4 regions of the Enterobacter kobei genome follow, and region 3 is predicted to be linked to each of the others. Evidence: predicted binding sites of a transcription regulator. Region 3 holds the regulator's gene; each other region holds the start of a gene.

Region 1 (7,931 bases), 1.2 Mb from region 3:
TAACCCAAACAGGGAAACCGTTATAAAACCGAGAGCGGGTACCCTGGGGAAAATGTCGATAGGCGATCCCGCGGACAGCAATAACCAGCCCTGGACATTTACAATAGATGAGAACTCATTCCAGATCCCCGTCGTATTGCCTACCTGTGATATCGTTATGCTGGGTAACGGCACGCACACGGTGGATCTGGGAGATTATTTTGTTTCCGACATCAGATACAAGCGCGTCAAAGACGTGCCTTTTAGCATAAATTTCAACAACTGCACCAGCGTTGCACGATATACCACTAAGCTCACGACAACCAAACTGACGGGTATAGACCATGATCTTCTCGGCAATACGCTTTCAACAGGGGCGCAAGGTGCGGGCGTGAAGATCTTGTATAACAACGGGAACTCGCAGCTTATTCCCAATGATGCGAACTCGTCATATGTTATGACGGAAACAGGCGTCCCCACGTCGACGCAGATAAACTTCGTGGCCCAACTGATCGCAGATGGCAGCATGATCACCCCCGGCGCGTTTAGCGCCTCCGGCGTGTTCACCATCTCCTACGATTAATCCTACCCCTGCGGCTGATTGCTGATCAGCCGCGACATCGTCTCCAGCGAATCCGTTCTTAAGATATAGAGGCGTTTCAGTAAGAACGGATTATCCCCCGGCTTGACCTTCCCTTTCACCGTCGTTACCGCCAGATGAAAACCGGCGTCGTTCGCTGCCTTGATCGCTTTATTGTCATAGCCGCCAAACGGGTAAGAAAGATACAGCACGCGCGGGTTGAACTGCGAAAGCGCACGGCGGGAACGTTCAAAATCGAACAGGATCACGTGATAGCTGCGGCTCAATAAAATCGGGTGTTTATACCCATCCACGCGATGCAGGAAGTGAGTGTGAGACTGAATGTCGAACACGTCCTGTATGCCCTTAATTTCCTGAACGCTCATAAACTGCAGCGATTTTGGGTCCCACTTCTGCGGATGACCTTTGATGCGTGACGAAATGATAAACGCCGTCGCGTTGAAGCCATATTCTTTCAGAACCGGGTAAGCGTAACGGCTCACCGACTTCAGCCCATCGTCAAACGTAATCACCACCGCCTTCGCGGGCAGGTTCATCTTGTTACGCACGTAGCCTTCCAGCTGGTACATCGTCAGCGTCGCGTATCCCTGATCGCGAAGCCAGGTCATCTGGTTGCTGAACGCACGTACGCTGGTGGTCGTGGAGGTATGGCGAAAACGGGTGTTTTCTTCGTCGCGCAGAATATGGTGGTAGGTGAGAACCGGGATGCCGTTATCTTCCTGCGCATCCAGGCTGCTGATCCACGCCAGGCGATTGCCAATGCGGATTTGATACCACGTCTGATTCAGACGGTCTTTGAGCTTATTCAGAATGGGGTAACGCAGGTTGGCGCTAAGGGTGCCAAAGGGCGCACTTCCGCTACTGGGCGCGTTATAGACGGGCGTATCTTTCCAGGTGATGAGGTTTTGGTTACTGAGCGGCTTATTCAGATCGCCCAGACTGTCCTCTACACGCTGCTTGCCCTGCACGTTTTCAAGGTGCGCTTTATCAATAAACCCCGTGCCGAACCCGAAGCGAAATTCATAATAATCCGCCGCGGCGGGAAAGACCGCGAGGATCTGCCCGGCGCGCACATTGCCCACGTTAACCACGTCGTTACCCACCTGGGCCCAGATGGCTGCATCCTCAGTGGTTTGCATATAGTGAGCAGGGAGCCCTTGCTGACTCACCAGGCTGGCAGACGCCCCACCGGACACCAGCAGCAAAAGGATAAAGATAACGCGCATGAACATAGGATATAAATCGACACGGAAAATCAGTCGCCATTGTAGCAAAAGCGACATCAATACCAATGTTTAATGTTTATACAGATCGTGAAGCAGAACGAAAGGCGGGTTCTTCTGCTGCTGGTGCCACAAGCTGCTCACCCCAGGCATGCCCTCCCCCACAATGGCGTGACGAAACTCCGCGCTGCTTAATGAGGCGCGAAGGGGATACATGGCTTCGAGTAAAGGCAGACTGATACCGGAGATCACTTCACAATTATCGTGCTTGTGGCTCAGCAACGCGGCGGCCCGATAAGGTGCAGCGCCTGATTTATCCGTCAGAAAAATTACCCCATCACCGGTGTCTGTTTCATGCAGCGCATCGCACATCATCCGGCTGAGCATGTTGGTGCTTAACCCACGCCAGTAGTTAACCGCCCGGCATTGCACCAGCGGACCCAATCTGGCCTCAAGCTTGTCCAGCATTTCCTGCGCCTGTTCATCGTGGCAGGTGATAACCCATCCCAGCATAACTCTCTCCTTAGCAGGCAAGTAGTTTAGCGGAGTGAAGGTTAGCTTACGGTGATAACTATCAAAGAAAGCGCCCGGCAAACAGAACGTCGCCGGGCAAAAGGTTAGCTGCGAAGACCGCGACCGCGCTGAATCAGATACCAGCACAGCAGGTAGAACGCGACAATGAATACCCCCAGCACCGCCACCGTCGTAAACAGCGGTACATCGGTAATACCGAGGAAGCCAAAGCGGAAGCCGCTGATCATGTAAACGATCGGGTTCAGGTGCGACAGCGCCTGCCAGAAGGGCGGCAGCAGCGTCAGGGAGTAGAAGACCCCGCCGAGGTAGGTGAGCGGCGTCAGCACGAAGGTCGGGATCAGGCTGATGTCGTCAAACGTTTTGGCGAATACCGCGTTCAGCAGACCGGCCAGCGAGAACAGGATTGCCGTCAGAAGCAGCGTCAGCGCGACAAATAGCCAGGAGTGGACCTGGAACGGGACGAAGAACAGCGAAATCGCCGTCACCAGGATCCCCACGCACAGACCGCGCGCCACGCCGCCGCCCACGTACCCGGCGATAATCACGTGCGTCGGCACGGGTGCCACCAGCAGCTCTTCAATATTGCGCTGGAATTTGGCGCTAAAGAACGACGACGCCACATTCGCGTAGGCGTTGGTGATCACCGCCATCATGATCAGACCCGGCACGATAAATTGCATATAGGTAAAACCGTGCATCTCACCAATCCGGGAACCAATCAGATTACCGAAGATGATGAAATAGAGCGTCATGGTGATCACCGGTGGCACCAGGGTTTGCACCCAGATACGCATAAAGCGGTTAATCTCTTTCGCCCAGATGCTTTTCAGCGCGACCCAATAAAGATGCGTCATGCCTTGTCTCCTTGTTTATCCTGCACCAGAGAGACAAACAGCTCTTCCAGTCGGTTCGCTTTGTTACGCATACTTAAAACCTGAATCCCCTGCGCGCTCAGCTGAGAGAACACGCTGTTGATCCCCTGCTCGCGCAGCACTTCCACTTCCAGCGTCGAGGTATCCACCAGACGATACTGGTACCCTTCCAGCTTCGGCAGCGGGCTTTTTGCCGCCAGGTCGAGGATAAAGGTTTCTGATTTCAGCTTGGAAAGCAGGTTTTTCATCGAAGTGTTTTCCACCAGCTCGCCGTGCTGAATGATGCCGATGTTGCGGCACAGCATTTCAGCCTCTTCCAGATAGTGGGTAGTCAGAATAATGGTGGTGCCTTTATCGTTCAGATCCTTCAGGAAGCCCCACATCGAGCGGCGTAGTTCGATATCCACACCCGCGGTCGGTTCATCGAGGATCAGCAGTTTTGGCTCATGCATCAGCGCACGGGCAATCATCAGGCGACGTTTCATCCCGCCGGACAACATCCGCGCACGTTCGTTACGTTTTTCCCACAGATCGAGCTGCTTCAGGTACTTTTCGCTGCGCTCCAGCGCCTCTTTACGCTCAACGCCGTAATAACCCGCCTGGTTAACGACGATCTGCTGCACCGTCTCGAACGGGTTGAAGTTGAACTCCTGCGGTACCAGCCCCAGCTGGCGTTTGGCGTTAACCACATCTTTTTGCAGATCGTATCCGAACACGCTAACGCGGCCGGAGGTTTTGTTCACCAGCGAGCTGATGATCCCGATGGTGGTAGATTTCCCTGCCCCATTCGGCCCCAGAAGCGCGTAAAAATCCCCGGCCTCTACTTTAAGATCTATCCCGCGTAGCGCCTGAACGCCACCCGAATAGGTTTTTTTAAGCTGCTCAAGCTCCAGTGCAATTGCCATGAATTTAACTTACCTTCAGTTCTTACACACGTTGTGTGGTTTCATTAAAAGTCGGGTTACCCTATAGTAGCGCAACGCAATTACTTGGTTACAGGTCGCTAACCTCCATGAACGACATAGATACACTCATTAGCAACAATGCACTATGGTCAAAAATGCTGGTGGAGGAAGACCCCGGATTTTTTGGAAAACTCGCACAAGCCCAGAACCCGCGCTTTCTCTGGATTGGCTGTTCCGACAGCCGCGTGCCGGCGGAACGTCTGACTGGCCTTGAGCCAGGAGAACTGTTTGTTCACCGTAATGTCGCCAACCTGGTGATTCACACCGATCTCAACTGCCTGTCTGTGGTTCAGTATGCCGTTGACGTTCTGGAAGTCGAGCACATCATTATTTGTGGCCACTACGGCTGCGGCGGCGTGCAGGCGGCGGTTGAAAACCCGGAACTGGGATTGATTGATAACTGGCTGCTGCACATCCGCGATATCTGGTTCAAACATAGCTCACTGCTGGGCGAAATGCCGCAGGAGCGTCGCATGGACACTCTGTGCGAACTCAACGTGATGGAGCAGGTGTATAACCTTGGGCATTCGACCATCATGCAGTCAGCATGGAAACGCGGGCAGAAGGTCTCTATCCACGGCTGGGCGTACGGTATTCACGATGGTCTGCTGCGCAATCTGGAAGTCACCGCCACCAACCGCGAAACGCTGGAACAGCGTTACCGCTCAGGGATTGCCAACCTCAAGCTTAAGCATGTGAACCACAAATAAGTGCACGTTAAAAAGCCGGGTGGCGCCGAGGTAAAAGCAAAACGGCAACCAGGTTGCCGTTTTTTGGGTTTGCTCCCTCTCCCTGTGGGAGAGGGCCGGGGTGAGGGCATCAGGCCGCACCCAACTCGTTTACTCGTCCAGTAATACCACTTTTCCCACATACGGCAGATGACGATAACGCTGTGCGTAGTCGATGCCGTAACCCACCACGAATTCGTCCGGAATGGAGAAACCGACAAACTCTACCGGGACCTGCACTTCGCGACGGTCAGGTTTATCCAGCAGCGTACAAATTGCCAGTGATTTCGGCTCGCGCAGGCTCAGGATCTCGCGCACTTTAGAGAGCGTGTTACCGGAGTCGATAATATCCTCCACGATCAACACGTCTTTGCCACGAATATCTTCATCCAGATCTTTCAGGATTTTCACATCACGGGTTGTGGACATGCCGCTGCCGTAGCTGGAGGCGGTCATAAAATCGACCTCGTGAGGCACCTGCACTTCACGGCACAGGTCCGCCATGAACATGAAAGAGCCACGCAACAGACCAACCAGCACCATTTCGCTGCCGCTGTCCTTGTAATGTTCGGTGATTTGACGACCCAGTTCGGCGATACGCGCTTTGATCTCGGCTTCCGGGATCATCACTTCAACAGTATGTTTCATATTACTAACAATATGATTTTAATGAAAATCTCTCAATGCAGATGAACTCACTTCAGGCATTGATACGCAAGCCAGCCATTATATCAGCAAATGGATAAGCCTGGCGTATGAGTTATAAAAAGCAAATATTGTGATTCCGATCACACTTGTTAATACCTATAATTAGTTGCTAGCAAATTATTAACAAAAACTGACGAGTACACTTTCTATGGCTGAAACACACTCTAAACAGCCGCGTCTACTGGTGACACTAACAGCGTTATTCGCCGCCTTCTGCGGCCTGTACCTGTTAATCGGTGGCGTCTGGCTGGTCGCGATCGGCGGCTCCTGGTACTACCCAATCGCGGGCCTGGTTATGCTTGGCGTAACCGTCCTGCTCTGGCGTAGAAAACAATCTGCACTGTGGCTGTATGCAGTTTTACTCCTCGCAACCATGATCTGGGGCGTCTGGGAAGTCGGCTTCGACTTCTGGGCACTGACGCCGCGCAGCGACATCCTGGTCTTCTTCGGTATCTGGCTGATCCTGCCGTTCGTCTGGCGTCGCCTGATTGTGCCTTCCCGCGGTGCCGTGGCGGCACTGCTGGTGGCGTTGCTCATCAGCGGCGGTATGCTCACCTGGGCCGGTTTTAACGATCCACAGGAGATCAACGGGACGCTGAATGCGGAGTCTACCCCTGCGGCGGCTATCTCGCAGGTTGCTGACGGTGACTGGCCGGCCTATGGCCGTAACCAGGAAGGTCAGCGTTACTCCCCGCTTAAGCAGATCAACGCGGACAACGTTAAAAACCTGAAAGAAGCCTGGGTATTCCGTACCGGCGACCTGAAGATGCCGAACGATCCGGGCGAACTGACCAACGAAGTGACGCCAATTAAAGTCGGCAACATGCTTTATCTGTGTACGGCGCACCAGCGTTTGTTCGCGCTCGACGCGGCCACCGGTAAAGAGAAATGGCACTTCGATCCACAGCTGAATTCCAACCCGTCATTCCAGCACGTGACCTGCCGTGGCGTCTCTTACCACGAAGCGCGTGCGGATAATGCGAGCCCGGAAGTGGTTGCCGACTGTCCTCGCCGCATTATGCTGCCTGTGAACGATGGCCGTCTGTTTGCCATCAACGCAGAAACCGGCAAGCTGTGCGAAACCTTCGCCAACAAAGGTATCCTGAATCTGCAGACCAACATGCCGGACACCACGCCGGGTCTGTATGAACCGACTTCTCCGCCAATCATCACCGATAAAACCATCGTGATTGCCGGTTCGGTGACGGATAACTTCTCCACGCGTGAAACCTCGGGCGTGATCCGCGGCTTCGACGTGAATACCGGTAAACTGCTGTGGGCCTTCGACCCGGGCGCGAAAGATCCTAACGCGATTCCGTCAGACGAACACACGTTTACCTTCAACTCGCCAAACTCCTGGGCGCCTGCCGCGTATGACGCGAAGCTGGACCTGGTGTACCTGCCGATGGGGGTGACCACGCCAGATATCTGGGGCGGTAACCGTACGCCGGAGCAGGAGCGCTATGCGAGCGCCATCGTGGCGCTGAACGCGACCACCGGTAAGCTGGCATGGAGCTACCAGACCGTTCACCACGATCTGTGGGATATGGATATGCCGTCCCAGCCGACGCTGGCCGACATTACCGTTAACGGCAAAACCGTGCCGGTGATTTACGCCCCGGCGAAAACCGGCAACATCTTCGTGCTGGATCGCAGCAACGGCAAGCTGGTTGTGCCTGCGCCGGAAAAACCGGTTCCGCAGGGCGCGGCGAAAGGCGACTACGTCTCTAAAACGCAGCCGTTCTCTGACCTGAGCTTCCGTCCGAAGAAAGACCTGAGCGGGGCAGACATGTGGGGTGCCACCATGTTTGACCAGCTGGTATGCCGCGTGATGTTCCATCAGCTGCGCTATGAAGGCATCTTCACACCACCTTCTGAGCAGGGCACGCTGGTCTTCCCGGGTAACCTGGGGATGTTCGAATGGGGCGGTATTTCCGTCGACCCGAACCGTCAGGTTGCTATCGCCAACCCAATGGCGCTGCCGTTCGTTTCCCGCCTGATCCCACGCGGTCCGGGCAACCCAATGGAGCAGCCGAAAGATGCGAAAGGCAGCGGTACCGAAGCCGGTATCCAGCCGCAGTACGGCGTACCGTATGGCGTGACCCTGAACCCGTTCCTGTCACCGTTTGGTCTGCCGTGTAAACAGCCTGCCTGGGGTTACATCTCCGGTCTGGATCTGAAAACCAACCAGATTGTGTGGAAAAAACGTATTGGTACGCCACAGGACAGCATGCCGTTCCCGATGCCGGTTCCGGTGCCGTTCAATATGGGTATGCCAATGCTGGGTGGCCCAATCTCTACCGCCGGTAACGTACTGTTCA
Region 2 (7,931 bases), 2.3 Mb from region 3:
GCCAGGAGTGGTCAGAGGTAGGGTCATCTTTCGCCTTCTTAACTGCTATAACGTCGATTTTTTTGTTATCCTCATTTATCGGCATAAAAGGGCAAAAATTTAGAATTAAAAAAGACATTTGAAAGAAGATTTTATTTCTTACAACCCAGATCAAATTATTAACAGTTCTCGAATGTAGCGCTTTGTCCCTATTAATAAAAAATCCTTTTATCGGCGCGTTCAATTTCACCCGTTATCTTTCAAAAGCATGCTAAAATATCGCTGATTAAAGGGTATAAAAAACCGGGCTTCACGCCCGGTTCTTTTTTTCAGCCCAAATGGACACTATTCACTTAACCCACGATTCTCCAGCATCGGTTCAATCCTCGGATCGTGCCCGCGCCAGCTCCGGTAAAGTTCACCTAAATCAGTGCTATTCCCGCGCGACAAAATCGCCTCGCGGAATTTCTGTCCGTTTTCACGCGTCAACCCGCCCTGCTCGACAAACCACTGATAGCCATCGTCTGCCAGCATTTGCGTCCACAGGTAGGCGTAATACCCCGCCGCATAGCCACCGCCGAAGATATGGGCAAAATAGCTGCTGCGATAACGCGGGGGTACCGCGGGCAGGTCCAGCCCCTCTTTTTTCAACGCAGCCGTTTCAAAGGCTTCGACGTCAGATACGGCTTCACTGATGGCGTGCCAGTTCATGTCCAGCAATGCCGCACCCAGCAGCTCCGTCATGTCATAACCCTTGTTGAAATGGGTCGCGTTGAGCATGCTTTCCCGCAGCGCGTCCGGCATCGGTTCACCGGTTTCATAGTGACGGGCGTAGCGGGTAAATACCTGAGGATGGCTGGCCCAGTGTTCATTGATCTGCGACGGGAATTCAACGAAATCACGCGGCGTATTGGTACCGGACAGCGTGGCGAAGCGCTGGCGGGCAAACAGACCGTGCAGGGTATGCCCAAACTCGTGGAACAGGGTAATTACGTCGTCCCAGGAGAGTAACGCGGTGCCCCCGTTACCCGGTTTTGGGTAGTTACAGACATTGTAGATAACCGGGCGGGCAGAAAACTCAAAAGATTGTTCGACGAAATTGCCCATCCAGGCTCCGCCCTGCTTGGAATCGCGGGCAAAGAAGTCGCCGTAAAACAGCGCCATCCCTTCACCGGTATGGTCGAAAATTTCCCATACGCGAACGTCCGGATGATAAACCGGAATATCGAAGCGTTCCACGAAGCGGATACCGAACAGCTGGCTGGCCGCCCAGAAGACGCCGTCATGCAACACGGTATTGAGCGCAAAGTAGGGCCGGATCTGCGACTCATCAAGCGCATATTTCGCCTGGCGCACGCGCTCGGCATAAAAGGCCCAGTCCCAGGCCTGCACGGTGAAACCGCCCTGCTCGTCATCAATCACTTTCTGAATATCGGCCTGTTCGCGCTCCGCACGGGCACGGGCGGCAGGCACAATGCCGCGCATAAAAGCCAGCGCGGCGTCGGGGGTTTTCGCCATCTGGTCGGCAATACTCCAGCTGGCGTAATCCTCAAAGCCCAGCAGGCGAGCCTGACGCGCACGGAGCGCCGTCAGACGCAGGATCAGCGTGCGGGTATCGTTTTCATCCCCTTTCTGGGTACGCGTCCAGCCTGCGTTGAACAGGTTTTCACGCGTCTGCCGATTGCGCAGCGCAGAGAGCGCAGGTTGTTGAGTCGTATTCAGCAGCGAGATCAGCCAGCGGTCGTTAAGCCCTTTTTCCGCGGCCGCCTGCGCGGCGGCGGCGATCTCTTCTGCACTGAGCCCCTCAAGCTGATGCGCATAATCCACCACCAGCCCACCCGCTTTATCTGCGGAAAGCAGACGCTGGTTAAACTGGCTGGTCAGGGAGGCTGCCTCGGTGTTCAGCGCCTTCAGCTCGGCTTTTTCTGTCTCATTCAGACGCGCACCGGCCAGAATAAACCGCTGGTACGTCTCCTCGACCAGCCGACGGGACTCGGCATCCAGCGCGCCGCGATCTTGCCAGACGCTCTCAACGCGGGCGAAAAGTGTGTCATTCAGCCAGATGTCATTCGCCAGCGCGGCAAGTTCAGTGGAAAACTGCTCCTCTAACTCTTGCAGGTACGGATTGGTATGCGCAGAGGTCATGGCGAAAAAGATGCTGCTGACGCGCGAGAGCATAACGCCGCTTTTCTCCAGCGCCAGCACGGTATTATTGAAGTCTGGCGCGGCGGTTTGCGAGGCTATCGCATCAATGTCCGCCCGCTTCTGACGCAGCGCTTCATCAAACGCCGGACGATAGTGACTGTCGTTAATCTGATCAAAATGGGGCGCCTGGTAAGGCAACAGACTGATTTCAAAAAAAGGATTCGTGGCCGTCATCTTTCACTCCTCAGAACGGATATCTTCCCAGAGTAGGCCAGGCCGCCATCACCTGCAATGCTGTCATACAAATGTTGCCTTAACGCACCCTCTGCGGCCGTGCTATGTTAGTACAACACAAAAAGCGTTGAGGAACAGTGAGATGATTATTTTAGTTACCGGGGCAACGGCGGGTTTTGGTGAATGCATCACGCGTCGCTTCGTCGCCAACGGGCACAAGGTGATTGCAACGGGCCGTCGTCAGGAGCGCCTGCAGGAGCTGAAAGACGAATTAGGTGACAGCATCCTGACCGCACAGCTGGACGTGCGCAACCGCGCAGCCATTGAAGAGATGATTGCTAACCTGCCTGCCGAGTGGCGCGCCATTGATCTGCTGGTCAACAACGCCGGACTGGCGCTGGGCATGGAGCCCGCGCACAAAGCCAGCGTTGAAGACTGGGAAAACATGATCGACACCAACAACAAAGGGCTGGTCTATATGACTCGCGCGGTGTTGCCGGGCATGGTTGAGCGTAATCGCGGTCACATTATCAATATTGGTTCTACCGCCGGGAGCTGGCCTTACGCGGGCGGCAACGTCTATGGTGCGACCAAAGCGTTTGTCCGTCAGTTCAGCCTGAACCTGCGCACCGATCTGCACGGCACCACCATTCGCGTTACCGATATCGAGCCGGGTCTGGTGGGCGGCACCGAATTCTCCAACGTGCGCTTCAAGGGTGACGATGCGAAAGCGGATAAAACCTACGAAAATGCTAACGCGCTGACGCCGGAAGATGTCACTGAAGCGGTCTGGTGGGTGGCGACGCTGCCTAAGCACGTCAACATCAATACCGTGGAAATGATGCCAGTCACCCAGAGTTTTGCCGGACTTAGCGTCCATCGTGGCTAAATAAGCCCCACCCGGCCTGCGGGCCGGGTCTGTTTCGGGTTCGAAAAGAATGGTAGTATGTTCAGGCTAACTCTCTGAGAAATGACAACTCATGGCCGCTGAATCGCAACTCAATCCCACCCAGCCCGTAAACCAGCAAATCTATCGCATTTTGCGACGTGATATTGTCCATTGCCTGATTCCGCCGGGAACGCCGCTTTCTGAAAAAGAGGTCTCGGTGCGTTTTGACGTCTCCCGTCAGCCGGTGCGTGAAGCGTTCATTAAGCTTGCTGAAAACGGCCTTATTCAGATCCGCCCGCAGCGCGGCAGCTACGTAAACAAAATTTCACTTTCTCAGGTGCGTAACGGCTGTTTCGTTCGCCAGGCCATTGAATGCGCGGTCGCCCGCCGGGCGGCAACGCTTATCAATGATAACCAGTGTTACCTGCTGGAGCAGAACCTGCATCAGCAGCGTATAGCGATCGACCGGAAGCAGCTCAACGATTTCTTCCAGCTCGATGATGAATTCCACCAGAAACTGGCACAAATAGCGGATTGTCAGTTGGCCTGGGATACCATTGAGAACATCAAGGCCACCATCGACCGCGTGCGTTATATGAGCCTCGATCACGTCTCCCCGCCGGAAATGCTGCTCAGACAGCATCACGATATTTTCAGCGCGCTGGAAAAACGCGACCCGGACGGCGTGGAAAAAGCGATGACGCTGCATTTGCAGGAAATCAGCGAATCCGTGCAGCTTATTCGTCAGGAAAACAGCGAGTGGTTTAGCGAGGAGTAATATTCGCCGCACCCTGTTGGGCGCGGCGTTGGGTTTAGCGAACGACTAACACCGGAATCGTGGCGTAGCGCAGAATGGATTCCGCATTCGATCCCAGCAGATGGGTGGTGATGCTCGGGTTTTTAGACCCGATGACAATCGCATCATATTTCCCCTCCTTGCTCAGCTTGATAATTTCATCGCGAACGTTGCCAAAACGAACCATGCTGTGAATATTCTCTGGGGCAATATCGAACAGTCTTTTTAATTCGTTCATTTTCTTCGCGGATTCCGCGGTCATATACTCTTCAAACTTTTTGATATCGGCATTGAACCCGCGCAGGAGAGACCGACTGCTTGCAGGCAGAATGTTGACCAGGGTAATTGATGCCCCCTCTGCCTTTGCAAGGCTTGCCGCGTGGCGAACCGCTTTGTCGCTCAAATCCATTTCAAACACATCTACAGGCATCAAAATGTTCTTATACATAAGCCTGACTCCTTATTCCGATGAAAGGGTTATTTCCTGTACCCAGAATGGCAGCAGGAATATAAACCAATCCTAAACGCTTCCATGTTGAAACTATCAATAAATGAAAATAACGGTCTGCTTTGTAAATTGCTGTCGCGAACCGTCAGCACCTCATGTCATTAAGAAAAAAGTGTGACTTTGATCAAAAACAAAAACATCACTTGCACACAGGCGTATTTATATGCCCCGTGAACGGTGAAACCTGAAATACCGCCGTAACGGATAAGTTAGAGAGGAGAAAATACCATGATGACATACGACCGTAACCGCAATGCAATTACCACTGGCAGCCGCGTGATGATTAGCGGCACAGGCAAAACTGGCGTGATTAAAGCGATCCACAGCGACGGGCTGGATGCCGCGCAGGTGCGCCGCAGCAAAACGGTGGAAGTGGAAGGATGCGAAGGTAAGTTCGAGCCGATTGAGCTGATTCGTCTGGGTATGCACTAAGTTGTGCGCTGACATGCCGCCGCGCACGGCGGCATGTACTGAATTACCGTTGAGACGCGTACTGCGCTACGGTAGCTTTCGCGCCCTTTTGCACCAAAGACCGGTACGCGGTCATCACCGCATCAACAAAGACCTTCTCACGCGGTAATTCTTTGCCAAAGATAGACTCAATGCCGAGCAGCGCACGCACGCGGCTTTCCCCTTCAGCACTTCCCTTCACTGCCGCCTGAATCACCGCCAGCTGCGGATCGCTCACCTCGATGGCATTACCCTGCTCATCCACTCCGCCGACATAGCGCATCCAGCCCGCCACGCCCAGCGCCAGCAGGGGGAAAGGTTTCTGATGCACCAGATGCCAGCGCACGGAATCTAACATGCGTTGCGGGAGCTTCTGGCTGCCGTCCATCGCGATTTGCCAGGTGCGATGACGCAGAGCCGGGTTGCTGTAGCGGGCAATCAGCAGATCGGCGTAATGTCCTAAATCGACGCCTTTCACCTTCAGGGTCGGCGCCTGCTCGTGGAGCATCAGCGCGTGAGCCGCAACGCGGTAATTCTCATCTTCCATGCAGTCGTTGATATGCTGATAACCGGCCAGATACCCCAGGTAAGCCAGGAAGGAGTGGCTGCCGTTAAGCATGCGCAGCTTCATCTCTTCAAACGGAATGACGTCTGATACCAGCTCGGCCCCGGCTTTTTCCCAAGCAGGACGCCCCGCCACAAAGTTATCTTCGATCACCCACTGGCGGAAGGGTTCACAGGCCACGCCCTCCGGATCACGCACGCCAGTGAGCTGTTCGATTTTATCCAGCGTATCAGGCGTGACCGCAGGTACGATGCGATCCACCATGGTTGACGGGAACGTGACATTAGCCTCGATCCAGTCCGCCAGCTCGCCGTCTACCGCCCGGGCATAGGAGCAGGTTACGTTGCGCATCACATGACCGTTTTCCGGCATGTTGTCGCAGGACATCACGCTAAAGGCCGGTAACCCCGCCGCTTTGCGACGTGCCAGCGCTTCCACCACCACACCCGGTGCGGACGTCGGCTGATGCGGGTTTTGCAGGTCGGCGGCGATGAATGGATGATCGAGCATCAGTTGCCCGGTTGCGGGAGAGTGACAGTAGCCCTTCTCGGTAATGGTCAGTGAAACAATCGCCACCTGCGGTTCGCACATCGCTGCCAGTACGGTCTCCAGCCCGTCAACCTGCGCATGCAGGGCCTTTTTGACCACGCCCACCACGCGGGATGTCCACGCATCGGCGGACATCTCCGCTACGGTATAGAGGTTATCCTGCGCCTTCAGGTCGGCAATCTGCTGCTCGCCGCCAATCAGGTTGACCTCACAGTAGCCCCAGTCGCTGCCATAATCAGACGCGAGGATGTCGGCATACACCGCCTGATGCGCGCGGTGAAAGGCGCCAAATCCTAAATGAACAATGCGTGCTTTAAGGCTGTCGCGATTGTACTGAGGCAGCGTCGCTTTGGCCTGTAATAACGTGTTTTCCATGATTAAGACTCGTTAATTAGAAAGCTGTGGATCGCTGCCGCTTGTTATAAAGCGGCAGCGCCTGCTGACTACACCAACTAGAATGGCAGTTGGGGTAAAAAATCTCTGCCATACACCATACTGATACTGCCATTTGAGATTTTGATTTATATTAACTTTTGTTCAGGTGGTGTGACACAAAGACAAAGTTGTGTGACAAGTCACGCAGGCTGTGTACCATTACCGCCGTGACGATACCGTGCCGTAGGCCACAGGCTCTTTTGGCGTGGCCTCCGCAGCATCTTCCGCTGCGCTCAAATCACGATCCCGCACTTCGGGCATCAGGCAGGCCGAGACCAGACCAATCACAGAGTAAGCCACCAGCATGGCCACAATCGGCCACCAGGAACCGGTCATGTTACAGAAGATCCCCGCCAGCACCGGACCAAACCCCACTGCCACCAGACCGCCCGCCTCTTTGGAGATAGCCATCCGGGTAAAGCGATTTCGCGAGCCAAACATCTCCGCCATGGTGATATTTTCCAGCGCAAACAGCCCCAGTACCGCGAAATTATGGATAACGATGATGGAGAGCATAATGGTTCCCGGCGCATAGCTTTTATCGACGATGATCGACAGCATCGGGTAGGCCAGAATAATGGCGGAAATATTAAGGATAATGTACGGCAGACGGCGTCCCACTTTATCGGACAGCCAGCCCAGCAGCGGGATAGAGATAAACCCAAGAATGGAGCTTATCATCAGCGCGTCGGTGGGAATGGCTTTATCGAACAGCAACGTCTGGACCAGATAACCGGCCAGAAACGTCTGAATCAGACCCGAGTTGCCCGCCTGACCGAAACGCAGACCGGTCGCCAGCCAGAAAGATTTACTTTTCACCATGGCACCTAACGATGTGTCCGGCTGCGCGGTTTGAGCATCGTTCACTTTCTCAAAGACCGGGCTTTCCTTGAGGTTCATACGCAGCCAGATGGCAAAGATCATCACCACGACGCTGGCGAGGAACGGCACGCGCCAGCCCCAGGCGAGCAGCTGTTCGCGGTCGAGGGCAAAGAACATAACGGCCCAGATAGCGGTCGCGCTCAGCGTCCCGCAGTTAGTCCCCATCGCCACCAGCGAGGAGATGATGCCACGTTTACCTTTCGGTGCGTACTCCGCCAGCATGGTCCCGGCCCCGGAGATCTCTGCCCCTGCCCGAGTCCCTGAATGATGCGCAGCGTCACCAGCAGTACGGGCGCGAAAATCCCGATCTGTGCATAGGTGGGCAGCACGCCAATCAGCGTGGTGCAGATCCCCATCATGGTGATGGTGATAAACAGTACCTTTTTACGGCCAATGCTGTCGCCCATGCGACCAAAAATAAAGGCGCCGACGATACGCGCGATATAGCCTGCACCGTAGGTTCCCATCGCCAGGATCAGTGCCATCGCAGCGGACTGTT
Region 3 (7,931 bases):
ATGTCTGGCCTGTTCAAAAAAGAAAAGCGCCCGGAGGGCGCTGAGAGCGGGCAGATTTTAGACATTAAAGTGATCCATTCATACCTTTTCAAAGAAATTTAAACTTCATTGCAGTTTTTTATGTGATCTATATCACATAAAAAGACGCCGTAACCAATCGTTTGCGTGGTTACAACTGTTTCAATTTCGTAAAATTAGGTAAAAGGCTGGTCTCCGTTCATACTGCTCTTTAGAATCAAGCCATTCGCTTTTTATACTGCGCTTTGTTAAGGAATTCTCATGCTCAAATCAACACTGGCGGCTGTCGCAGCTGTGTTTGCTCTTTCTGCCGTTTCCCCTGCTGCGCTGGCAGCCAAAGGGGACCCTCACGTTCTGCTGACCACCTCTGCCGGGAATATTGAGCTGGAACTGAATAGCCAGAAAGCTCCGGTTTCCGTGAAAAACTTCCTCGACTATGTGAACAGTGGTTTTTATAACAACACCACTTTCCACCGCGTGATCCCTGGCTTCATGATTCAGGGCGGCGGTTTCAACGAGCAGATGCAGCAGAAGCAGCCGAACCCGCCGATCAAAAACGAAGCGGACAACGGCTTGCTGAACAAGCGCGGCACGATTTCCATGGCGCGTACGGCGGATAAAGACAGCGCCACCAGCCAGTTCTTCCTCAACGTGGCGGATAACGCCTTTCTCGACCATGGCCAGCGCGACTTCGGTTACGCGGTCTTCGGTAAAATTGTGAAAGGGATGGACGTGGCGGATAAGATTTCTCAGGTTCCTACTCATGACGTCGGCCCGTACCAGAATGTGCCGTCCAAACCGGTCGTGATCCTCTCCGCAAAAGTACTGCCGTAACCCTCTTTGACACGGGCGGCGCTCGCCCGTGTAATGCCCCCTCCCTGCGAAAGCGCGTTTTGCTGCTTATACTTGTGGCAAACGGACTATTCAGGGAGGCGTTAAGTGAAAAAACTCACCGACAAGCAAAAATCCCGTATTTGGGAGCAGCAGCGTAACGTCAATCTTCAGGCCAGTTGTCTCCTTGAAAAAGGTCATGGTCCTTCAGAACCCCATATTGAGACGCTGGAGCTCGGGCCTTCCGCGCCCGGTTTACCCCATCTTTGTCTTATTCACCGCCATCTGTATCGCAAAGAGCTGAAGCGGGCGGGCGAATACCGTACCGACGATATTTTTAAAGGTGACATTCCTTTCTGCCACTTCGAGTACATCGAGAAGATGGGCAATGAATTGATGGCGGACCTGGAAAGCGAAAAGTATCTGGTGGGTCTTCAGAAAGAAACCTTTGTGAACAGAGTTAGTCACTACTACTGTGAAATCAATATGCTGCATCCTTTTATGAGCGGCAATGGTATTGCACAACGGGTCTTCTTTGAGCAGCTGGCCATTCATGCCGGGTATATGCTGGACTGGCGGGGTATCGATCCCGAGCAGTGGGTGGCGGCGAACCGAAGCGGCGCGACGGGCGATTTGACTGCGCTGAACGCTGTCTTTGCCAAAGTAGTGAGCGAAGCGCGGGAATCTGAGTAGAATAGGGCGGCATTTTTTTCGGGAGCCGCCATGATTCTGCTGATTGATAACTACGATTCCTTCACCTGGAACCTTTACCAGTATTTTTGTGAGCTGGGAGCAGAGGTGGTTGTCCGCCGTAACGATGACGTGACTCTGGCCGATATTGCGACGCTGGCTCCGCAGAAAATTGTGATTTCACCCGGCCCCTGCACGCCGTCGGAATCGGGCGTGTCTCTGGATGTTATCCGGCACTATGCTGGCAAGCTGCCCATTCTGGGCGTCTGCCTGGGCCATCAGGCCATTGCCCAGGTATTCGGCGCCACCATCGTGCGTGCCGCGAAAGTGATGCACGGAAAAACGTCGCCGGTCACGCATACCAGTATCGGGGTATTCACGGGGCTCAATAATCCCTTAACCGTGACGCGCTACCATTCGCTGGTGATTGACCCGCCGACGCTGCCAGACTGCTTTGAGGTGACCGCCTGGAGCGATACGCAGGAGATCATGGGGATTCGCCACCGCGAGTGGGATCTTGAGGGCGTGCAATTCCATCCGGAAAGTATCCTTAGCGAGCAAGGGCATGACCTGCTGGCTAATTTCTTCCATCGCTGAATATCTGTTGCCTTGCTGTGATTTTTTATGCATATTTTGTGATTATATTTTCACAATCAATGTGACATAAAATGGATGGGCATGACATGGCAACTGAACAACCAGCAATTACCCGCGCAACATTCGATGAAGTGATTCTGCCGATTTATGCACCGGCTGAGTTTATCCCGGTTAAGGGGAAAGGCAGCCGCGTCTGGGATCAGCAGGGAAAAGAGTATGTGGATTTCGCGGGCGGTATTGCGGTCACGGCGCTGGGTCATTGCCATCCTGCGCTGGTGGAGGCGCTGAAAACCCAGGGCGAAACCCTGTGGCACACCAGTAACGTATTCACCAACGAGCCGGCGCTGCGTCTGGGCCGCAAAATCATTGATGCCACGTTTGCCGAGCGTGTGCTGTTTATGAACTCCGGCACCGAAGCCAACGAAACCGCCTTTAAGCTGGCGCGCTATTACGCGACGACGCGTCACAGCCCGTACAAAACCAAAATCATCGCCTTCCACAACGCCTTCCACGGGCGCTCGTTCTTTACCGTCTCCGTCGGCGGCCAGCCGAAGTATTCCGACGGCTTTGGCCCAAAACCGGCCGATATCGTCCATGTGCCGTTTAACGATCTGCATGCGGTGAAAGCGGTGATGGACGACCACACCTGCGCGGTAGTCGTGGAGCCAATTCAGGGCGAAGGCGGCGTGACGGCGGCCACCCCGGAATTCCTGCAAGGGCTACGCGCGCTGTGTGATGAGCATCAGGCGCTGCTGGTGTTTGATGAAGTGCAGTGCGGAATGGGACGTACCGGCGATCTGTTCGCTTATATGCACTACGGCGTGACGCCGGATATTTTGACCAGTGCCAAAGCGCTCGGCGGTGGTTTCCCGGTGAGTGCGGTGCTGACGACTCAGGAGATCGCCTCTGCGTTTCATGTCGGTTCGCACGGCTCAACCTATGGCGGTAACCCGCTGGCGAGCGCTGTGGCGGGGGCGGCATTCGATATCATCAATACCCCAGAAGTGCTGAACGGCGTGAATGCGAAGCGTGAGCTGTTCGTAAAACATCTGCAAAAGATCAATGACCAGTATGATGTGTTCAGCGAAATCCGTGGCATGGGTCTGCTGATCGGTGCCGAGCTCACGCCACAGTACAAAGGCCGCGCCCGCGATTTTCTGCATGCTGCCGCCCACGAAGGGGTAATGGTGCTGAATGCGGGGCCAGACGTGATGCGTTTCGCACCGTCGCTGGTGGTGGAAGAGAAAGACATTGAAGACGGGTTAACCCGCTTTGCCGTAGCGGTCGCGAAGATCGTTAAAGGCTAATACTCGGTTCGTTTTAACCGGCGCGTTAACCAAATGCCATGATGAGGACGCTGACGCCATGCCACCGACGAAATGGTGTGCATGGTGTTCAGGTGGCCCAGCACGCGATGCAAATGCTGCTCCAGGGTGCTCATCGGCCCGTGAGTCAGCGTTTCCGGCGCTTCCAGAATGTTCGAATCCCCCGACTCACCCGGCGCGTCATACTCCAGACGCTGCTGACACCTCTGCAGGGCGATTTCACACGACTGCAAATAACGCTGCGCCAGATCCGGCGTCAGCATCGTGTGCTCGCGCGCCAGGGTGGTCATGGCGTTAATATGCTCGACGATAAACTGGCTATGCGTGACCCAGAGCTTCATGTCCGCCAGATAGTGCGCGTTAAAGCCTGGCTCCTGCATCGCCTGGTTGAGCGAGTTAAACAGGGCGTTGTGCGCCTGATTAACTTTCATCCGCTGATACGCCAGCGGGGAGGGCTGCGGGTCGTCGCTCAGGATCAGACGAATGGCCTGCTGGTCAGCCTCCAGCGCGTCGTGGGCGTTCTGGCGCAGCAATCCGCTTTGCCACTGCGGCCACAGCCAGACCATGCCACCAAAGGCAATCAGACAGCCAATCAGCGTATCGATCAGGCGGGCAACGATAAACTGTTCGCCGTTTAGCGTAAGCAGCTGAAGGGTATATACCGCCGTCACCGTAAAGCCCACCATCGCCCAGCCGTAGTTTTTGCGGATAATCAGGTAACTCACCAGCGTAATCACCAGCATCCCAGCCAGGGTATACCCCTCGGGAACGTGGAAGTGTAGCGTTACGCCCGCAATAATCAGCCCCGCCATCGTGCCGCCTGCCCGGTGCAGAATACGTACCCGCGTGGCGCCGTAGCCGTTCTGGGTGACAAACAGCACGGTCATTAAGATCCAGTACGGTTTCGGCAGATGCAGCGCCATGCCCATCAGACTGGCGATACTGAGCATAACGCTAATCCGCGCGGCATTGCGCAGGGCAGAAGACTTAAGAGAGAGATAGCTTCTGAGTGCTGGCAGGAGCGGCAGACGTTTTTGCTTATCCGCCATCAGGTCGCGGGGATACAGCGGGCGCTGGGTGCGCAGCACGCGGGCAATGCGGCTGAAGTGCCAGGCGGCAAACTGGCCGACCGGGTTATCCGGATGCTGACGAGCAATTTTCTCCAGCGCGCCGAGCTGTTTATCCATGTTAAAGCGCGTGGGGTAGCGGTGATAGAGAATGTCGTCCGCCAGCACCCGCAGGCGCGCGGAGACGGTCTGCGCATTCCAGCGGATCACCGCCTCGGCGTGGCTGCGCTCGACCAGCTTTTGCACCTCTTGTGGGTGATGAAGGCTCACGGAGATATGCTCCTGCAGATCCAGCCCCACCTGGAAGGTGCGCAGCAGGCGTTTATATTCGTGATTCTTGTTGGCGGCGAGCATATGCAGCTGCTGATAGCACTGGCTTATCAGATCCACCACCTTTTGCTGGCGCGTCAGCAGCGGCGGTAAGGATTTTTCCGGGTCGGTATGCTGGGTCAGCAAGGTGTATTTGGCTTCGCAGTAATCCGCAAGCTGCACATACAACAGGCTCAGAGATTCACGCAGCGGCTGTTCCCGCCACAGCCAGAACCAGAACCAGTTAAACAGCCCGTACCACAGCGTGCCGAGGGCGTAGATCAGCAGCGGCTCCCACACCGGCATATTCCCGGCGAGGCTCAGGGTGAAGATGGCGGCAATCAGTGAAGCGGGAAGCAGGCGGGCGTGCAGGGAACTGATTTCTGCGGTAACACCGAGGCTCATCGCCAGTACGGTCAGGATCAGCGGCAGCGGAATATCGCGCGCCAGTAAAAGCTGCACGGCGAGGCTACAGCCAGCAAACAGCGAACCGCCAACGATCAGGCGTTTGAAAAAGCGTTTATGCGGCGTGTCCAGACCGGCGATGTTGCAGCAGGCGGGAACGAGAGAAAACAGCAGACCCTGCTGGAGTTGTCCCAGAAGCAGGCCCACGGCCACAGGAAGGCACAACACCAGCGTTTGTCGCAGTGCGTAATTAACTTCCGGGTGATAGATCAGCCTGCGCCACATGGGGAATAGAGACAAAAACGGCGTGACACCTTGCGATGGCACGCCGTTTGAGCGGAATTAACGCGTTCCGTAGACCACGATGGTTTTACCGTGGGCAGAGATCAGGTTCTGATCTTCCAGCATTTTCAGGATACGACCCACCGTTTCGCGGGAGCAACCGACGATCTGACCAATTTCCTGACGGGTAATTTTAATTTGCATGCCGTCCGGGTGGGTCATGGCGTCTGGCTGTTTCGCCAGGTTCAGCAGGGTCTGCGCGATACGACCGGTGACGTCCAGGAAGGCGAGGTTACCCACTTTCTCGGATGTGACCTGCAGACGACGCGCCATCTGGGAAGAAAGACGCATCAGGATGTCAGGGTTTACCTGAATCAACTGACGGAATTTCTTGTAAGAAATTTCAGCCACTTCACATGCTGTCTTTGCACGAACCCAGGCGCTACGTTCCTGGCCTTCTTCAAACAGGCCCAGTTCACCGATAAAATCGCCCTGGTTCAGATAAGAAAGGATCATCTCTTTCCCTTCCTCATCTTTGATCAGCACTGCCACCGAGCCTTTGACGATGTAATACAACGTTTCCGCTTTTTCACCCTGGTGAATCAGCGTGCTCTTCGATGGGTACTTATGAATGTGGCAATGAGACAAGAACCATTCGAGAGTCGGGTCTGTTTGCGGTTTGCCAAGCACCATGCGCTGTTATCCTCTGTTATAAGCTGTCACCAGAGTCATCAGATGCATCCGGACTCTGGGGTTGCAATCGAATTCTTACCCATACCCTGGGAAGTCGGCTGTCGTAACGTTTCGCAGCCAGTAAAGTTTGATGTCCTCTGCATACATGTGTAACGTCAATGTATTACTGTAGCATCCTGAGTGTTTTAGCATAGCTTTCGCCGCGTGTCTCCTGGTGTCTCGCTTCAGCATGATGCAGGTCGCCTTCCGTTGCGAGAAATGTAACGCACGCGTAATCTGTCACCGAAAATGCAACGTTGGAGTCAAAGAATATGCAAGCGCGCGTGAAATGGGTTGAAGGTTTAACGTTCCTGGGCGAATCCGCGTCAGGGCACCAGATTTTGATGGACGGTAACTCCGGCGATAAAGCCCCCAGCCCAATGGAAATGGTGCTGATGGCGGCGGGTGGATGCAGCGCGATTGACGTGGTGTCGATTCTGCAAAAAGGTCGTCATGACGTGACGGATTGCGAGGTTAAACTCACCTCAGAACGTCGCGAAGAGGCGCCACGCCTGTTCACCCACATTAATCTGCACTTTGTGGTCACCGGTAAAGCGCTTAAAGACGCGGCGGTTTCGCGTGCGGTGGATCTGTCTGCGGAAAAATACTGCTCTGTGGCGTTAATGCTGGAGAAAGCGGTAAAAATCACGCATTCGTATGAAGTGATCGAGGCTTAATCTTTTGGCGGGTGGCGCTTCGCTGACCCGCCCTACAAAAGCATGAACGTAGGCCCGGTAAGCGCAGCGCCACCGGGCAGAACAACTCACGCAATCTGCTTCCCTTCCATCAACCGCTCCACCAGCGGCGTCATGATGAGCTCCATCGCCAGCCCCATTTTTCCGCCTGGTACCACTAACGTATTCATGTGCGAAATAAACGAGCCCTGCAGCATCGCCAGCAGCCAGGGGTAATCAATGCCTTCGAGATTGCGGAAGTGGATCACCACAAAGCTCTCGTCCAGCGACGGGATGGTTTTCGCCGCGAACGGGTTAGAGGTGTCCACCGTCGGCACGCGCTGGAAGTTAATGTGCGTGCGGGAGAACTGTGGCGTGAGGTAGTTGATGTAGTCTTCCATGGAGCGCACCACCGAATCCATCACCGCTTCGCGCGAATGGCCGCGCTCGCTCATGTCGCGCGTCAGCTTCTGGATCCACTCCAGGTTCACGATAGGCACCACGCCAACCAGCAGATCCACATGACGCGCCACGTCATGCTGTGGGGTGACTACGCCGCCGTGTAATCCCTCATAAAACAGCACATCGGTGGGTTCCGGCAGCGGCTGCCAGGGGGTAAAGGTGCCCGGCACCTGATTCCACGGCACAGCTTCATCATAGGTATGCAGATACTTACGCGATTGCCCTTTGCCGCTCTGACCGTACTCCAGGAAGGTTTGCTCAAGAAGGCCAAAGTCATTGGCTTCGGGACCGAAATAGCTGATGTGTTTACCCAGATCGCGCGCCTTACGGATCGCCATGTCCATTTCAGGTCGCGTATAGCGGTGAAAACTGTCGCCTTCGACCTCCGCCGCCCGGAGATTCAGTTGGGCGAAAATCTTACGAAACGCGAGGCTGGTGGTGGTCGTTCCCGCACCACTCGACCCTGTAACGGCAATAATGGGATGTCTGGCAGACATAGCAACTCCCTGACTGAAAAGGTTGGAAGGTCAGCCGTGAAA
Region 4 (7,931 bases), 520 kb from region 3:
AACTCACTAATGCCGCCAGGGCCATCACTTTAAACTTCACTGTCATTCCTCCATGTTGCGAAGAGTGCCCCAGAAACAGGGCGCATGCCAGCAAGCTTAGCGGGTCTGGCTCAGTTGTCCATAAGACAACGCTTAGTTGAGCAAACCCTGAACATGATGAACGCCCTCTTTCGCCAGCTGGAAAGCGATAAACCACATCACCAGACCGACCAGCGTATTAATGATGCGCTGGGCTTTGGCGGTCCGCAGTCGTGGCGCCAGCCACGCCGCCAGAATCGCAAGACCGAAGAACCACAGGAACGACGCGCTGACGGTTCCCAGCGCAAACCAGCGTTTAGGCTCAACGTCTAACTGTCCGCCGAGGCTACCCAGCACCACGAAGGTATCCAGATAGACATGCGGGTTAAGCCAGGTCACCGCCAGCATGGTGACGATAATCTTCCAGCGCCCCTGCTTCATCACTTCAGCGCTTGCCAGTTCGAGGTTACTGCTCATCGCCGTTTTCAACGCACCGAATCCGTACCACAGCAGGAAGGCCACACCGCCCCAGGTCACCAGCGCCAGCAGCCACGGCGACTGCATCAGAAGCGCACTCCCGCCAAAAATCCCGGCGCAGATCAGCAGCAAATCGCTCACCGCGCACAGCAGGGCAATCATCAGATGATACTGGCGGCGAATACCCTGGTTCATCACGAACGCATTCTGGGGGCCGAGGGGAAGGATCATGGCCGCACCTAAAGCAAGCCCTTGAAAGTAATAGGATAACATGACGAAATTCTCACAGTAATGTTCTGGATGCAGACTATACTGCGCGAATCACATTAGAGGAAATGGATAATATTAATTGGGGATTAGCGGGGCTTATAAAAGTAAAGCCCGGTGGCGCTGACGCTTACCGGGCCTGGGTGTGACGTTACTCTGCTTCTTTGACTTTTTTGACGTTTACGTCCATCTGCGGATACGGGAAGCTGATGCCGTTGGCGTCAAACTCACGCTTAATACGTTCCAGCACGTCCCAGTATACGTTTTGCAGATCGCTGCTTTTGCTCCAGATACGCACCACGAAGTTGATAGAGGACGCGCCCAGTTCGTTCAGGCGTATAGTCTGCTCTTTATCCTTCAGAATACGATCGTCGGAGGCAATGATGTTGCTAATCAGTGACTTCACCTGATCGATATCAGAGTCGTACGCTACGCTGATAATCAACTCATTACGACGTACCGGCTCACGGGAGAAGTTGGTGATGTTCCCGTCGATGACCTTCTTGTTCGGCACTATCACGATTTTACCGTCTATCGAACGCAGCGTGGTGGAGAAAATCTGCACATTCAGCACGGTACCCGCCGTGCCGCCAAGATCGACATATTCACCGGCGCGGAACGGACGGAAGGTGACCAGCAGAACGCCAGCCGCCAGGTTAGCGAGCGAGCCCTGAAGTGCCAGACCAACGGCCAGACCGGCGGCACCCAGCACGGCAATGACGGAGGCGGTCTGAACACCAACACGGCCTAATGCCGCAATGAGGGTAAACGCGATAATGCCATAGCGCACCAGCGCTGACAGGAAATCAGCAACCGTGGCGTCAATGTGGCGAGTGAGCATGACGCGATTGATGGCTCGGGAAACGGTACGGGCAACAATCATCCCCACGACAATAATGGCAATTGCCGCCGCAATATTCACGGCGTAGCTGATGAGCAGCGCCTGATTGCGCACCAGCCAGGAGCCAGCGTTATTGATGCTATCTACAACACCGAGATCTTCCATTTATCTTTCCTTATGCTCTTATAAACAACAAAAACCATCCCATAGCGAGACAGGCAGGTCAGTAAAGGGTAAACAAAAAGTACGCGTATTGCCAAGCAGATCACAAAAACAGGTATTGCAGGATATGGAAAAAGCATAAAAAAAGGCCCGCTATTGCGGGCCTTTTAACGCTTTCAGCAGCTCAAATTACAGAACGTCAACCGCGTTCAGTTCTTTGAATGCCTGCTCCAGACGAGTAATCATTGAAGTCTGTGCAGCGCGCAGCCATACGCGTGGATCGTAGTATTTCTTGTTCGGCTGGTCTTCGCCTTTCGGGTTGCCCAGCTGACCCTGCAGGTAAGCTTCGTTAGCTTTGTAGTACTGCAGGATACCGTCCCAGGTAGCCCACTGGGTGTCGGTATCGATGTTCATTTTCACCACACCGTAGCTGACGGAGTCTTTGATTTCCTGAGCAGAAGAACCGGAACCGCCGTGGAAGACGAAGTTCAGGCTGTTGTGAGGCAGGTTGTGTTTCTTAGAAACGTATTCCTGAGAATCACGCAGGATGGTTGGAGTCAGAACCACGTTACCTGGTTTGTAAACGCCGTGTACGTTACCGAAGGACGCTGCAATGGTGAAGCGTGGGCTGATTTTGCTCAGCTCGGTGTACGCGTAATCAACGTCTTCTGGCTGGGTGTACAGGGCAGAAGCGTCCATGTGGCTGTTGTCCACGCCGTCTTCTTCACCACCGGTGCAACCCAGTTCGATTTCCAGAGTCATGCCCATTTTGGCCATGCGCGCCAGGTACTTAGAGCAGATTTCGATGTTTTCGTGCAGTGACTCTTCAGACAGGTCGATCATGTGAGAAGAGAACAGTGGTTTACCGGTGGCTGCGAAGTGTTTTTCACCCGCGTCCAGCAGACCGTCGATCCACGGCAGCAGTTTCTTCGCGCAGTGGTCGGTGTGCAGGATAACAGGAACACCGTAGTGCTCAGCCATCTGGTGTACGTGGTGCGCACCAGAGATAGCGCCCAGGATAGCAGCACCCTGAGGAATGTCAGTTTTCACGCCTTTGCCCGCGATGAACGCAGCACCACCGTTAGAGAACTGAACGATAACCGGTGCTTTAACTTTGGCAGCGGTTTCCAGTACGGCGTTGATGGAGTCGGTACCTACGCAGTTAACTGCTGGCAGAGCGAAGTTGTTTTCTTTAGCTACCTGGAACACTTTCTGTACGTCATCACCAGTGATAACGCCAGGTTTTACGAAATCAAAAATTTTAGACATGTTGCTTAGTCCTGTATCTTCGGCCGTTAGAAAAGGTGCGAGCTCTGATAAGCGCGCTGAAAATTGGGCAGGTTTCCCTGCCCTTGAATGGCTTACTTCTTAGCGCGCTCTTCGAGCATTGCTACTGCTGGCAGAACTTTGCCTTCCACGAATTCGAGGAATGCACCGCCACCAGTGGAGATGTAGGAGATCTTGTCAGCGATACCGAACAGATCGATAGCTGCCAGGGTGTCACCACCGCCTGCGATAGAGAACGCTTCGCTGTCTGCAATAGCGTTAGCCACGATTTCAGTCCCTTTGCGGAAGTTCGGGAATTCGAACACGCCAACAGGACCGTTCCACAGGATAGTTTTTGCGTTTTTCAGGATATCAGCCAGTTTTTGTGCAGAAACGTCGCCCAGGTCCAGAATCTGCTCTTCATCTTTGATGTCGTTAACAGATTTCAGGGTCGCGGTTGCGGTTTCGGAGAACTCGGTCGCCACGCGAACGTCAGTTGGAACCGGGATGTCACAGGTGCCCAGCAGGCGTTTCGCTTCGTCAACCAGGTCCGCTTCATACAGGGATTTACCCACGTTGTGGCCTTGAGCAGCAACGAAGGTGTTCGCGATACCACCGCCAACGATCAGCTGGTCAGCGATTTTTGACAGAGAATCCAGCACGGTCAGTTTGGTAGACACTTTAGAACCACCAACGATAGCGACCATTGGACGAGCAGGTTCTTTCAGCGCTTTGCCCAGTGCTTCCAGTTCGTCAGCCAGCAGAGGACCCGCACATGCTACGTCTGCAAATTTACCGATACCGTGGGTAGAGGCCTGAGCACGGTGCGCCGTACCAAATGCATCCATCACGAAGACGTCGCACAGTGCAGCGTATTTCTTAGACAGGGTTTCGTCGTCTTTCTTTTCGCCTTTGTTGAAGCGAACGTTTTCCAGAACAACCAGCTCACCAGCAGCCACTTCAACGCCGTCCAGGTAATCTTTTACCAGGCGAACCGGGTTGGACAGTTTGTCTTTCAGGTAATTAACCACTGGCAGCAGAGAGAACTCTTCGTTGTACTCGCCTTCGGTAGGACGACCCAGGTGGGAGGTGACCATCACTTTCGCGCCCTGCTTCAGAGCCAGTTCGATGGTTGGCAGGGATGCACGGATACGCGCGTCGCTGGTCACTTTACCCTCTTTAACCGGTACGTTCAGATCAGCACGGATGAAAACGCGTTTACCAGCCAGATCCAGATCGGTCATCTTAATTACAGACATGGTGAATCCTCTCGTTGATTCTTAAAGTTTTGCAGACGCACGATGCGTCTTACCTGAAACCTTGTGCGGCCATTGCTAACGTGGTGTCGAGCATCCGGTTAGCAAAGCCCCATTCGTTATCACACCAGACCAGCGTCTTGATAAGGTGTGCGCCACTGACCCTCGTTTGCGTGCCATCAACAATAGCGCTGTGTGGGTCGTGGTTAAAATCTACTGAGACCAACGGTAATTCCGTATAGTCAACTATACCATGAAATGCTCCCTGTGCCGCTTTTTGCAGCAACAGGTTGACTTCGCAGGCTTTTACCGGTTTTTTCACCGTCACGCTCAGGTCGATTGCGGTGACGTTAATCGTCGGGACACGCACGGCAATCGCTTCAAAACGGTCATTAAACTGCGGGAAAATTCGGGTGATCCCTGCCGCCAGTTTCGTATCTACCGGGATGATTGACTGGCTCGCCGCGCGAGTGCGTCGTAAATCCGGATGGTAGGCATCAATAACCTGCTGGTCGTGCATGGCGGAGTGAATCGTGGTCACGGTGCCGGACTCAATGCCATACGCATCGTCTAACAGTTTGATGACCGGAATAATGCAGTTGGTGGTACAGGAGGCGTTGGAAACGATGAGGTGTTCAGCCTGCAGCTCATGCTGGTTGACGCCAAACACGACGGTCGCGTCGAGGTCGTTACTGCCGGGATGAGAAAACAGGACTTTTTTCGCACCGGCTGCCAGGTGAGCTTCGCCATGTTCGCGATTGCCGTAAACCCCGGTACAGTCGAGCACCACATCCACGCCCAGCTCACGCCACGGTAGCCCTGCGATACTGCTTTCATGCAGCACGCGGATGGCATCGTCACCGACAAACAGCTGCTCTCTTTCCTGGCGAACATCCCAGGCAAAGCGGCCGTGGCTGGTGTCATATTTCAACAAATGCGCCATGCCCGCAGCATCCGCCAGTTCGTTGATTGCCACCACGGTTATTTCCGCACGACGCCCGGATTCATATAAAGCACGAACCACGTTGCGCCCGATGCGACCGAAGCCATTAATCGCTACGCGTACGGTCATAGATCTCCTGCAAAGCTATCCCTGAGTTTGAGGTGGCTGAAAGAGTAATCCAGCTACGCCCGAAGGGGAATCTTTGCTATCACAAACTGCGATTGATTGGTCAATTGTCGAACATTTAATCGACTGAAACGCTTCAGCAAGAATAAGCGAATCGAGGAATAAAAGGAATGGCTGTCCAGATGAATAAGCGTGCTATATGACATGCGTCACATTTTCGGTGGAATAATGCCGGGGAGGTAAAAGCAAAACGGTAACCCAAAGGTTACCGTTTTTAGTGTTTGCACCCTCTCCCTGTGGGAGAGGGCTGGGGTGAGGGCGTCAGCCCGCACCGTACAAGCAATTACAGCAGTTCTTTCGCCTTAGCGACAACGTTATCAACGGTGAAGCCGAACTCTTCGAACAGCAATTCTGCCGGCGCAGACTCACCGAAAGTGGTCATACCGACGATAGCGCCGTTCAGGCCCACGTATTTGAACCAGTAGTCAGCGATACCCGCTTCCACTGCCACACGCGCAGAAACCGCTTTAGGCAGAACAGATTCACGGTAAGCCGCATCCTGTTTGTCGAACGCATCGGTAGACGGCATGGAGACCACGCGCGCCTTCACGCCTTCGGCAGTCAGTTTTTCCCATGCTGCAACCGCCAGTTCAACTTCAGAACCGGTCGCGATGAAGATCAGCTCAGGCTGGCCTGCACAGTCTTTCAGCACATAACCACCGCGAGCGATGTTCGCCAGCTGCTCTGGCGTACGCTCCTGCTGTGCCAGGTTCTGACGGGAGAGGATCAGCGCAGTTGGGCCGTCCTGACGCTCAACGCCGTATTTCCACGCTACCGCAGATTCAACCTGGTCACATGGACGCCAGGTGCTCATGTTCGGAGTCACGCGCAGGGAAGCCACCTGCTCTACCGGCTGGTGAGTTGGGCCATCTTCGCCCAGACCGATGGAGTCGTGGGTGTAGACCATCACCTGACGCTGTTTCATCAGCGCAGCCATACGCACGGCGTTACGCGCATACTCTACGAACATCAGGAAGGTAGAGGTGTACGGCAGGAAACCGCCGTGCAGGGAGATACCGTTGGCAATCGCGGTCATACCGAATTCACGTACACCGTAATGGATGTAGTTACCGGCAGTGTCTTCGTTAATTGGCTTAGAACCTGACCACAGAGTCAGGTTAGATGGCGCCAGGTCAGCGGAACCGCCGAGGAATTCAGGCAGCAATGGACCAAATGCTTCGATCGCATTCTGGGACGCTTTACGGCTGGCGATTTTAGATGGGTTCGCCTGCAGCTTAGCGATGAATTCGTTCGCTTTCGCGTCGAAGTCAGACGGCATTTCGCCTTTCATACGACGGGTAAACTCAGCCGCTTCCTGAGGGAAGGCTTTCGCATAGGCGGCGAATTTCTCGTTCCAGGCAGCTTCTTTCGCCTGGCCCACTTCTTTTGCATCCCACTGAGCATAGATCTCAGATGGAATTTCGAATGCAGGGTGTTTCCAGCCCAATGCTTCACGGGTCAATGCGATTTCCGCGTCGCCCAGCGGTGCGCCGTGGGAGTCATGCGTACCCGCTTTGTTCGGAGAACCGAAGCCGATGATAGTTTTGCACATCAGCAGGGACGGTTTATCGGTGACCGCGCGCGCTTCTTCTACTGCACGTTTAATCGAGTCAGCATCGTGGCCATCAACGCCGCGCACAACGTGCCAGCCGTAGGCTTCGAAACGTGCTGCGGTGTCGTCAGTGAACCAGCCCTCAACGTGACCGTCGATGGAGATGCCGTTGTCATCATAGAACGCAACCAGTTTGCCCAGCTTCAGGGTACCTGCCAGGGAGCACACTTCATGAGAAATGCCTTCCATCATGCAGCCGTCGCCCATGAACGCGTAGGTGAAGTGGTCAACAATGTCATGACCAGGACGGTTGAACTGCGCCGCCAGCGTCTTCTCAGCAATCGCCATACCCACTGCGTTAGCAATACCCTGACCCAGTGGGCCGGTGGTGGTTTCTACGCCAGCGGTGTAACCCACTTCCGGGTGACCTGGAGTTTTGGAGTGCAGTTGGCGGAAGTTTTTCAGCTCTTCAATAGGCAGATCGTAGCCAGTGAGGTGCAGCAGGCTGTAGATCAGCATAGAGCCGTGGCCGTTAGACAGCACGAAACGGTCGCGGTCAGCCCATGCCGGGTTCTGCGGGTTGTGGTTAAGGAAATCACGCCACAGGACTTCGGCGATATCTGCCATACCCATAGGGGCACCCGGGTGGCCGGATTTGGCTTTCTGTACTGCATCCATGCTCAGCGCACGAATAGCATTAGCAAGCTCTTTACGTGAGGACATTTTAACTCCAGATCGGACTGTTAAAGGCCATGCCCTTGACGACAGCGCGTTTTGGGCTACGCCGGAAAAAAGTGCCAACAATGTAACCCAAGCCGCAGGGCATGTACATGGACCATTCTTTTGCAGCTTAAGAAATCTCTGGATCATGCTCGCATGTTGCGCAATCTGCTCGCCCGCGCCTGTAGATATTCCTTATACTTATCCCGGCCCCGGCTTCGTTGCGGGTGCACTTTTCGGATT

What was found. The regulator CRP, encoded in region 3, controls carbon source genes, mostly activating them, when cyclic AMP is high. The targets are predictions, from matches to a motif close to ATGTGANNNNNNTCACAT.
Region 1: a site for CRP is predicted at 5,679-5,696, ahead of hpt (hypoxanthine phosphoribosyltransferase). Genes of this name have one in related genera too.
Region 2: a site for CRP is predicted at 4,664-4,681, ahead of ydfZ (putative selenium delivery protein YdfZ). Genes of this name have one in related genera too.
Region 4: a site for CRP is predicted at 5,554-5,571, ahead of epd (erythrose-4-phosphate dehydrogenase). Genes of this name have one in related genera too.

What each region holds. Positions count from the first base shown of each region.
Region 1 covers NZ_CP017181.1:759,524-767,454, reverse strand. The annotation lists gene BFV64_RS03630 (fimbrial protein) at 1-562, shown strand, start outside; gene BFV64_RS03625 (polysaccharide deacetylase family protein) at 565-1,812, opposite strand; gene BFV64_RS03620 (PTS sugar transporter subunit IIA) at 1,876-2,316, opposite strand; gene BFV64_RS03615 (ABC transporter permease) at 2,421-3,191, opposite strand; gene BFV64_RS03610 (ABC transporter ATP-binding protein) at 3,188-4,114, opposite strand; gene can (carbonate dehydratase) at 4,222-4,884, shown strand; gene hpt (hypoxanthine phosphoribosyltransferase) at 5,014-5,550, opposite strand; gene BFV64_RS03595 (glucose/quinate/shikimate family membrane-bound PQQ-dependent dehydrogenase) at 5,759-7,931, shown strand, end outside.
Region 2 covers NZ_CP017181.1:2,168,764-2,176,694, reverse strand. The annotation lists gene BFV64_RS10595 (bifunctional diguanylate cyclase/phosphodiesterase) at 1-27, opposite strand, end outside; gene dcp (peptidyl-dipeptidase Dcp) at 325-2,358, opposite strand; gene ydfG (bifunctional NADP-dependent 3-hydroxy acid dehydrogenase/3-hydroxypropionate dehydrogenase YdfG) at 2,501-3,247, shown strand; gene BFV64_RS10580 (GntR family transcriptional regulator) at 3,339-4,025, shown strand; gene BFV64_RS10575 (universal stress protein) at 4,060-4,491, opposite strand; gene ydfZ (putative selenium delivery protein YdfZ) at 4,780-4,983, shown strand; gene BFV64_RS10565 (mannitol dehydrogenase family protein) at 5,027-6,490, opposite strand; partial or broken gene BFV64_RS10560 (MFS transporter) at 6,710-7,931, opposite strand, start outside.
Region 3 covers NZ_CP017181.1:4,469,116-4,477,046, reverse strand. The annotation lists gene tsgA (MFS transporter TsgA) at 1-2, opposite strand, end outside; gene ppiA (peptidylprolyl isomerase A) at 280-852, shown strand; gene BFV64_RS21805 (putative adenosine monophosphate-protein transferase Fic) at 958-1,542, shown strand; gene pabA (aminodeoxychorismate synthase component 2) at 1,573-2,136, shown strand; gene argD (bifunctional acetylornithine/succinyldiaminopimelate transaminase) at 2,223-3,443, shown strand; gene BFV64_RS21790 (YccS/YhfK family putative transporter) at 3,440-5,527, opposite strand; gene crp (cAMP-activated global transcriptional regulator CRP) at 5,585-6,217, opposite strand; gene BFV64_RS21780 (OsmC family protein) at 6,529-6,933, shown strand; gene BFV64_RS21775 (phosphoribulokinase) at 7,020-7,889, opposite strand; gene BFV64_RS21770 (YheU family protein) at 7,920-7,931, opposite strand, start outside.
Region 4 covers NZ_CP017181.1:3,947,750-3,955,680, forward strand. The annotation lists gene BFV64_RS19100 (oxidative stress defense protein) at 1-40, opposite strand, end outside; gene argO (arginine exporter ArgO) at 133-768, opposite strand; gene mscS (small-conductance mechanosensitive channel MscS) at 914-1,768, opposite strand; gene fbaA (class II fructose-bisphosphate aldolase) at 1,955-3,034, opposite strand; gene pgk (phosphoglycerate kinase) at 3,127-4,290, opposite strand; gene epd (erythrose-4-phosphate dehydrogenase) at 4,340-5,359, opposite strand; gene tkt (transketolase) at 5,700-7,691, opposite strand.